3 regions of the Chryseobacterium culicis genome follow, and region 3 is predicted to be linked to each of the others. Evidence: riboswitches for the same ligand, from Rfam matches in the RefSeq annotation. Region 3 holds a riboswitch; each other region holds the start of a gene.
What was found. A riboswitch is a leader RNA that binds a small molecule or an ion and turns the genes downstream of it on or off. The one in region 3 is predicted to bind thiamine pyrophosphate.
Positions count from the first base shown of each region.

Region 1: linked by a shared signal. The riboswitch ahead of CQ022_RS20505 (TonB-dependent receptor) and the one ahead of pnuC (nicotinamide riboside transporter PnuC) in region 3 are both predicted to bind thiamine pyrophosphate.
Region 2: linked by a shared signal. The riboswitch ahead of thiS (sulfur carrier protein ThiS) and the one ahead of pnuC (nicotinamide riboside transporter PnuC) in region 3 are both predicted to bind thiamine pyrophosphate.

Region 1 covers NZ_PCPP01000005.1:171,304-174,591, forward strand. Annotated here, with positions in the region: gene CQ022_RS20495 (bifunctional aconitate hydratase 2/2-methylisocitrate dehydratase) at 1-661, opposite strand, end outside; gene CQ022_RS20500 (WG repeat-containing protein) at 949-1,719, shown strand; TPP riboswitch at 1,925-2,014, shown strand; gene CQ022_RS20505 (TonB-dependent receptor) at 2,075-3,288, shown strand, end outside.
Region 2 covers NZ_PCPP01000005.1:148,472-151,759, reverse strand. Annotated here, with positions in the region: gene thiC (phosphomethylpyrimidine synthase ThiC) at 1-1,434, opposite strand, end outside; gene thiS (sulfur carrier protein ThiS) at 1,459-1,665, opposite strand; TPP riboswitch at 1,724-1,820, opposite strand; gene CQ022_RS20420 (hypothetical protein) at 1,926-2,768, opposite strand; gene CQ022_RS20415 (RluA family pseudouridine synthase) at 2,789-3,288, opposite strand, start outside.
Region 3 covers NZ_PCPP01000001.1:549,560-552,847, reverse strand. Annotated here, with positions in the region: gene CQ022_RS02605 (hypothetical protein) at 1-663, opposite strand, end outside; gene pnuC (nicotinamide riboside transporter PnuC) at 650-1,246, opposite strand; TPP riboswitch at 1,272-1,380, opposite strand; gene CQ022_RS02595 (hypothetical protein) at 1,503-2,096, shown strand; gene CQ022_RS02590 (alpha-ketoglutarate-dependent dioxygenase AlkB family protein) at 2,106-2,717, opposite strand; gene CQ022_RS02585 (TonB-dependent receptor) at 3,096-3,288, shown strand, end outside.

The sequences.
Region 1 (3,288 bases), on a different contig from region 3:
GTAAAGCTTTAATCTCTTCCTGAGCCTGAGGAGTAATCATACATTTACCATGAAGTTCACGGTCTGATCTTGAGTGAGCCTGATTACCCGGAGAAAGCAAATCTGTAGAGATATCTCCTTCACCTGCAATAAATGTTACTACTTTAATTTCTTCAGCAACTTCGGGAAGTTTTGTGAAAAATTCAGCTTTTGCGTAGCTTTCAAGAATTTCTTTTGCAATTTCGTTACCGCTATTGAATGCTTCCTTCAGACGGGTAGTGTCTGCTTCGTAAAGGAAAACCTGTGTTTTAAGAACATTAGCCGCTTCTTTAGCAATTGCTGCATCATTTCCTAAAGCAAGGTCTAACAACACTTCAATAGAAGGTCCACCTTTCATATGAGATAATAATTCAAAGGCAAATGCCGGAGAAATTTCTTCTACTACGGATTCACCTAGAATAATTTCTTTTAAAAATTTTGCTTTTACTCCCGCTGCACTTGTTGTTCCGGGTAGTGTGTTATAAATGAAAAATTGAAGAGAATCTGATCGGTCAGCATTACCTGAATCTTTAATTTGCGTAATAATTTCGCTTAGTAATTCAGCACCATCAATTGGCTTTGGATGAAGCCCCTGGGTTTTTCTTTCTTCAATCTCTTTGATGTAATCCTTATAAATACTCATAATAGAAGGTCTTTCAAAATTAAAGGTAGGCCTGCTTTTTCTTTATCGGTCTGTATAAATACAGTTAATGACATTTTGAGTTCTCGCATTTTGATGCAACATTAACCGAATAAAGTCAGCATAATCTACACTTTTCCAAAAGTTTTTTAAAATTATCAAACAATTCAAAATGTTCCCAAAATTACGAAATTTTACTATTTTATAAGAATGAAATTATTTAGATTCTTTATAAATATGAATTTTATAATATCTATTTTTGGTCGTATTTTTGTAAACAAATGGAGAATATGAAAAATATCCTGAATGTTTTATGTGTTTTTATTTCGATTTTCGTTTTCTCTCAGACTCAATCTGTGAAGAAAATTCCCACGAAGAAAGGATCGAAAACCGCGGTCAAAAAAGCTACTGCAGCCCATAAGCCTGCTGCTGATCTTGTTATGATCAATAAAGATCTTCCTCTTTTGATTCCTAAGAAGAAAGGGGATCAGTTCGGATATGTTAACCAGAATGGGAAATTTATTATTCAGCCGGAATATCATATTGCCGTATTTTTTTATGAAGACTGCAATCTTCTGAATTCACCTAATGAAAAGGCTAGAAAATTTGGAACAAAAGAGTATGCGACCGTAGAGAAAAATATGATTTCGTACCGTGTAGACCAATCGGGAAAGAGAGTATATCAGTTCAAAGAAGCAGATTTTGGAAAATGTAAATTCGAAGAATATAAACAACAGTTGTTCCAGGCTTACATCCTCAACGGTTTTTACGGAATTATTGAAAAATCAAAGTTTGTGAATGCAGCTGATTACAGACAATACCAAATCTATCCTCAATACCAGTATCTGTTTATTCTGGAGGGAGATGATGTAGCTAATCCTATGATTGTGGCTTCCAATAATGATAAATTTGGAGTTATTGATGTCAACAATAAAATTATCATTCCGTTTGAATACTCGAATATTAAAAGAAATTTCAGCTGGAAACTGGGAAAAATGTTTGAAGTGACAAAAGATGGCTCAAATTATTACTATATCGACTCCAACAACAAAACTTATTAGATAATTATAAATTATAAATGATGAATGATGAATGATGAATGATGAATGATGAATGATGAATGATTTATTTGATAACTCCTATTTTTCGTAGTATTTTTCCATTGCGTAACTCGCAACCTAACACCCCGTATCTTGCACCTCGTAAGCCGCTATCCCGCATCTCGAAACCCGAATCTCAATTCATATATTTTTTGTATTTTTGCCGTTGAAATAAAGGGGTGCTTTAACAGGCTGAGATTATACCCAACGAACCTGGAACAGGTAATGCTGTTTAGGGATGTGTCTTCATAAGACGCTGAATTGTATAATATCTTATCGATCCCCTTTTATTCATTAAATGTCAAAGATTTATAGAATGAAAGGATTATTTTTTTTAGGGCTTAGCGTAAGCTCTGTAGCTTTTATCCAGGCTCAGAATAAAGATTCTCTGAAGGTCAGGGAAATTGAAGCGGTCAACTTTACTAAAAGACTTCCGGTTGCAAAGGAAATCATCAATGTACAGAAAGATTTAGACGGGAAAAATTTGGGACAGGATCTTCCTATCCTTTTAAAAAATCAAACCTCTGTAATTTCCACCTCAGATGCAGGAAACGGAGTGGGATATACCGGTTTTAGAATTCGTGGAGTTTCAGGAAGTGCCATTAATGTAATGATGAATGGTGTTCCGTACAACGATTCTGAAAGCCAGGGAACATTTTTTGTCAACGTTCCGGATTTAACAAGTTCTGCCTCACAGATTGTCATTCAGAGAGGAGTGGGAACTTCCAATAATGGTGTTTCTGCTTTCGGAGCAAGTATTAATGTACTTTCCAAAGATCCGGAAGAGAAATTTTATTTTAAAACAGATGACAGTTACGGATCATTTAATACCTATAAATATTCAGCTGAAATAGGCTCCGGGAAATTCTGGAACAACCGTCTTTCTGTAATGGGAAGATATACTCATATTCACTCTGACGGATATATTGACAGAGCTTCATCCAATTTACACTCTTATAATTTTACCGCTTTATTTGAAGAGGGAAATACGAAGCTACGTTTAATGGCTTTCGGAGGTAAAGAGAAAACGTATCAGGCCTGGAATGGGATTGATCGTAAAACCTGGGAAACAGACCCGAAATTCAATGTTTCGGGAGCAATTTATGATGCCAATTGGGAGAATATTGTAAGTTTCTATGACAATGAAACCGATAATTACAGACAGAATCATTATCAGTTACTTTGGGAACAAAAATTCAGTGACCGATGGAATCTGGAAACAACTTTTCATTATACCAAAGGAAAAGGATATTACGAAAACTATAAGCAGGGAAATCTTTTTTCAAGATACAATCTGCCTAATATCATTGAAGGTGGACAAACCATAAAATACTCTGATTTTATCAGAAAAAAATGGCTGAATAATGATTTCTATGGTATGGTTTCTACCTTGTACGGAAAGTTTGAAAATCTGGATCTGAACTTTGGAGCTGTTGTGAATCAGTATTACGGAAGGCATTATGGAAATGTTACCGGTGTATTTTTCCCTCAGATTGATGAAAGTGAATACTACAGAAACCGCTCGGTAAA
Region 2 (3,288 bases), on a different contig from region 3:
TACATAACAAAGCATAGCACAGCCAAACCAACCGATCATCGCCGCCCCAATTCCTGAGGTAATGTGATCATAACCTGGAGCAATATCTGTAGTTAATGGGCCTAATGTATAAAATGGAGCTTCATGACATTCCTCCAGTTGTTTTTCCATATTTTCTTTGATCATATGCATCGGAACGTGGCCCGGGCCTTCGATCATTACCTGTACATTGTGCTTCCATGCAATTTTTGTCAGTTCCCCTAAAGTTTCCAGTTCTGCAAACTGAGCAGCATCGTTGGCATCTGCAATGGATCCTGGACGAAGACCGTCTCCCAGAGAGAAAGCTACATCATACTTCTTCATGATCTCGCAGATCTCCTCAAAATGAGTATATAAGAAGCTTTCTTTATGATGAAACAAACACCATTTCGCCATAATTGATCCTCCTCTGGAAACAATTCCGGTTACTCTTTTAGCGGTTAAATGGATGTATCTCAACAAAACACCAGCATGAATAGTGAAGTAAGAAACGCCCTGTTCTGCCTGTTCAATCAGGGTATCTCTGAAAATTTCCCATGTCAGGTCTTCCGGAACACCTTTTACTTTCTCCAATGCCTGATAAATAGGAACGGTACCAATTGGAACCGGACTGTTTCTGATGATCCACTCTCTTGTTTCGTGAATATTTTTTCCGGTTGAAAGATCCATAATCGTATCTCCTCCCCATCGGCAAGCCCAAACCGCTTTTTCTACTTCTTCTTCAATACTGGATGAAACGGCACTGTTTCCGATATTGGCATTGATTTTCACCAGAAAATTTCTTCCAATAATCATCGGTTCACTTTCAGGATGATTGATATTATTAGGAATGATTGCTCTTCCGGCAGCAATTTCGTCTCTTACAAACTCCGGAGTAATTTTACTTTTGGGAGTATTTGCTCCAAAGCTGTGTCCCGGATGTTGAAAAGCCATTTCTTTTGATACGGAATCAAGCTGTTCAATTCTTTGATTTTCCCTGATCGCTACGTATTCCATTTCCGGAGTAATGATTCCCTGTTTTGCATAATAAAGCTGGGTAACTTCTTTTCCTTCCTGCGCCACTTTAGGTTTATGGTCATAGGAAAACCTCAGTTCATCAAGACGTGGATCTGCTAAACGGGCTTTTCCGTATTCTGAGGTAATTCCTTCCAGAATATTTACGTCATTTCTATCCAGAATCCATTGTTCTCTGATTCTCGGAAGTCCTTTTTGAATGTCAATAACTGCATTTTCGTCAGTATAAGGTCCTGAAGTGTCGTAAATGGTTACCGGAGCATTATGTTCAAAGCCGCCATTGGTCAATTTGGTTGGGCTAAGCTGTATTTCACGCATTGCTACATTGATCGGATGTAATGTTCCTTCAACATAGATTTTCTTTGAGTTCGGAAATGGCGAACATGTAATGGAGTGAGCCATAAGTATTGGTATTAAATATGAGAATTAACCGCCTTGAGTGGCAGTAATGATTAAAACTGAATCGTTGTTGTTAAGGATGGTTTCCGCCCAGACTGACAGCGGAATAATGCGATTGTTTAGGGCTACAGCAATACCTTTCTTCTTTCCGGGTAGCTCAATAGCCAATAATGCTTCCAGGTTTTCAGGAAGTACATCAAATGTTTTTCGGGTGTGGTTGATTATAAGTTCCATTCCTAATAATTTAAAATATACTTTAGGAATGGCCATTATTGTACAATAGAATGTACAGCAAAAGTCATCTACTTTTCCCTACGCTGGTATGATCCAGATCAGGTTCAAAGGGTAAAGTCTCAGTCTGTTGGTAACAGACACCCCTAAAGTTGGGAACGAAGTTAGACATTTTTTTAGAATGAGCAAAATCTGAAATGATATGAAAGAAAAAAGACCATCTCAATTTTGAGACAGTCTTCACTTATATTTTAAATAGTTCTTTAGTAAAAAAGCTTCAAGCTTCCATCAGAATTATATTGATTAGTCCAATTTGATTGGCTCAGAAAAAATTCGGAACTATAAGGTTTATATTCTTTTGAAATCATTCTTTGAGGATTATTTTTTGATAATGAAAAGTAGAAATATTCTTCAAAAATACCCAAATTTTTAAATGGATTTTGTGCAGCATCAAAGTTATCAAAAGTAATTTCATTCGTAATGTAAGCATCCATATTATTATGCTTTTCAGTTTTAATAGCCTTTTCTAAATTTCCTGAATTATTATAAATAAATTTTTCTACGTAGGTCAAAATATAATCTTGAGGATCAGTCGGATCGTATGGAACATTAGGATATTCAGTTAAAATCTCAATTAATTTTCCTGAAGAATCATAAGTATAGGTCAAATACTTATCCATATATGAATTATTAACCTGTGGAATAACTACTTTAATAACTCTACCTTGATTATCAAATTCAAATTTCCTTTCATTCAATTGAACATTAAATGATGGATCTGAGCTATAACTTCCTACAACAGCTGTATTTCCTGAATAAGATATTTTAGTATAAATCAGATTTGTAAATCGGTCTGGAGCTCCCGAAGCTCCTGAGGACTTCAAAATTCCTCCATTTTTTTTATAAACTCTTCCCTGAGCATCATATTCGAACATATAATTTTGTTCCAATCCATTAAAGACAGGTGACAAAACAGGATAATTCCACGATATTTTACTTGTATTTTCGGTAATCGTCTGTTGTGAATGATCAACTGGCAATTCATCATTGTCTGAACAAGATACCATAACCAGCAATGTGGCTAATAAAAGTGATTTGAATTTCATGGTATAGTTTTATGATATGCTTATTCTTCACAAGCCCTCCAGATTGCATCATTCTGCGGAACAGGAGCTATGATCTCAATGTTTTCTTTGGTAACAGGATGAATAAATTCCAGTTTTCTTGCATGAAGATTAATTCCTCCATCCGGATTGGAGCGTGGTGCTCCATATTTCAGATCTCCTTTGATCGGAATTCCTGTTTTAGACAATTGCGCTCTGATCTGATGATGTCTTCCCGTTTCAAGGTCAATTTCAAGAAGAAGATAATTATCTAATGTTTTAATCACATGATACGTAAGAATGGCTTCTTTTGCTCCTTCAGTAACTTTAGGAAACACGATTGCTTTATTATTTTTTTCGTTTTTCTTTAAATAATGAACCAGTCTCTGGCTTTGCGGGATCATTTCTTTTCCTACAACTGCCCAATACGTTTTTTTCACTTCACGGTTTTTCACCATCTGCGTAAGACGGGAAAGCGCTTTGGAAGTTTTTGCATAGATCACCAGCCCTGAAGTTGGGCGGT
Region 3 (3,288 bases):
CAATAGCGTCAAATCCGCAAAAACCCGAAACGGAATGCTGTCCAGAATATCATTCGTGAAAAAATGATCGTACACAAAACTGTAGTCTTCGCTTACCATAACATTTTCAATGGTAAAGGAATAGGTACCGCTTGCTTTCATTCCCATAGATTTCCAGTTGGGGATAATTTCAGCATGTTCTTTCGGAATGATGAATGAGCGAATCACCTCATTGCCGTTGTTATCCGTTATAGGTTTCCCGTTTTCTGTAATCTTGGCATTCAGTGTAAAATGGGTCAGATGAGGTGCTCCTGTTGCAAAATTCCATGAACCGTTGATCAGATAGGTATTATCATCCTGCTTTTCTGCAGTGCCACCAACCATTCCGCTTCCGCCAAAACAGGTTTTGGTATGGGTGAAGAGTAACTGAGCAACTTCGGGTTTACTATTTCTGGAAAAATAGTTGGCTCCGGCACAAAGTGTCAGCATCCAGCCAAAGCTTCCATCGGTTTGCGCCCAGCCAAATAATGCTTTAAGCCCTTCTTCAAAACGATAGCCGAGTCCACCATATTTTTTGGGAACCCAGATTGTAAGCAATCCTTCTTCGTGAATATGCAGCATCACTTTATCAGAAATTACAGAAGCTCCCTGAAGTTCTTTTCTGATGTCTTTAATACTGAGCATGAGCTTTGGATTTAATGATTTTTTGCCATTCTATATAACCGGAGATTGCCACTAAAAATAAGAATGATGTCAAAACAGCATAGAGATATAATTCCTTATGAATCATTAAAGGAATGGAAATAATATTACTGATATTGAGGATCACCCAGTTTTCAATTTTCCGTCTTGCCATCAGCCACATTCCTGCCCAGGCAAAAGCACTTACCAGGGAATCCCAAACAGGAACATCCGAATCGGTAAAATGAGTGAGAAAAGACCAGAATAAGATAAAAGTTCCCAAAACAATTCCTCCGGTAATCCATTTTTCATTGGTGGTAGTAACGGAGATTTCCATTTCGGATTTCTGTTTCCCAAATTTCCAGTACAACCATCCGTAGATGCTCATGATCAGGTAATAAAGATTTAAGGTAAATTCAGCATAAAGCTTTGATGTAAGCATTACGTACAGCGTAAACAGAATACCTGCAATTCCGAAAAGATAGTTGTTGACATTGTTTTTACGGGCCAGTAAAACCTGAATCACTGAAAATAAGACTCCGAACCATTCCGGTAAGGTAATTTGTTTTAAAATGTCCTGCATCATATTAATTTTTAGAAATCAAATGATGAGATGATAAGTAAGCAATCCCTACGCCGGCATTGTCCGGATCAGGTGTGGAAGTACATTCCTGGGTATCATCTCAGCCACTGTTATCTGTAGCACCCCATTGTTGGGGCAAAGGTGCAGTTTTTTTGTGGAAAAAGAAAATACATCAACCTTTTTATTTTGAAATAGCATTCCCTTCAGAATTATCAATAATTTTTATATTTGTCAAACAATACCTTATAAAACGACAACCATGAACTTTTTCAAAAAACTTTTTTCAAAAAATACGGACACAACTGGTCAACAGCAGTCTGATACTCCAAGAATAGACGGAATATATACGGATGAATATTTCAAAAACAGATATACTGAAGATCAGCTTTTGTCCGATAATACTTTGGTTGATGGCTCATTCAGAATGCTGAACAGCTATTTCATGGATAACAAAATAACACCAGCTCTTGAAAATCCTATTTATCATCCTATGAATTTGGATAAGGCTGTTACTCAAGAACCCGGATTTTATGAGTATTGTAAATCATTTGATCAGGAAGACAAACAGATCGGACTAATGCTAACGGTAGCATTTTCATATTATATGGTTCATGAACTTGGGTTTAAACTGTACAGAGACAAAACTCCTGAATTTCCTTTACGATTTATGACTCTGAAATATGACAATAACGGAGGTGTTATTTCTTTATATCCGTTTGAATATTCTTTGAAAGTTTTAAACGGAGAAGCTTTATTCAATGATCTTCTGGAAAGAATTAAAAGCAATTTAGGAAATATCCCAAATGCAGAAGATTTAATCGCTAATTTTAAACAGAATCTGGCTCAGGAATAAATTATTACCCTACTCTTCACGAACTAACCGGAATGTAAGATTAATACGCTCCTTCATAGAAGTTACAGATTTAGCAATCCTGTGTTCCCAGTTTTCCTGAAGATCTCCTTTCATAATCAATAATGAACCGTGAGGAAGTGGCAGACTGTATTTACTCTGATGATGGTCTTTTTTCCTGAAATCAAAGTTTCTGGTCTGCCCCAGGCTTACTGATGCAATCACAGGACGTTTTCCGTATCTGCTTTCTTTATCTCTGTGCCAGGCAACAGAATCATTATGATCTCTGTAAAGGTTAAGCAATACAGAATTGAACTGGTAACCGAATGTTTCTTCTATCCTTTCTTTTAAAGAAAATAATTCGGGAGTCCAGACGTTATTATCCACTTCACCATTTCCTAATGGATAATCCGTTTTCGGATCCCCATACCATGCCGTTAAGCGTGGGGTCAGAACCGTTTTATCATACATTTTCTGGGTACGTTGTTTCCAGGGTGCTGTTTCAAGCAGATGAGCCTTCAGTTTATCTGCTTCATGCGGACTCAGGAAATGCTCACTGTATTCCAGAAGGTCTTTTGGAAATTCATATAAATCTTCTGAGTCGAACAAGCTGAGCTGAGTCATATTTTTATTTTTTAAATAAGAGAAAAGCTTATGGTATTTAAGCAAATAAAATTGATACAAATAATATCTACAAATATATTAATAATGATACATAATAAATCATTCACTGAAGATCATTATAAAAAAGTACACATGAGGAGATTTTTCACATGAGTTACATAATTATTTTTTTTTCGTTAAAAACAAGCCAATTATAGTATAATTCACTTTTATAACAAATTGTAAATTAAATATCTGAAATAATTAATACATTCAAAAAAACGAGTAATAATGCATTATCTGCATACAACAGGAAGTCACTTCGCCAAGATTTAATACTTAATTCAAAAATAATTATTCATCTTTGCAGCCTTAAAATCAAACACGCTAGTTTATTTCATGAGCATTACTTTTAAAAAGCGACTTATTATAGCGCTTGTATTACCTACGGCCGCCATATATTATGGGCAGAGTACGAAGGATTCTTTAGAGAAATCTAAATCTATTGATGAGGTTATGTTGGTAGGTAGAAACCTTTCCCAAACAGCCAAAGAGAGAAAAACCCCTGTTGCGGTTTCCAACATTAAGGCAG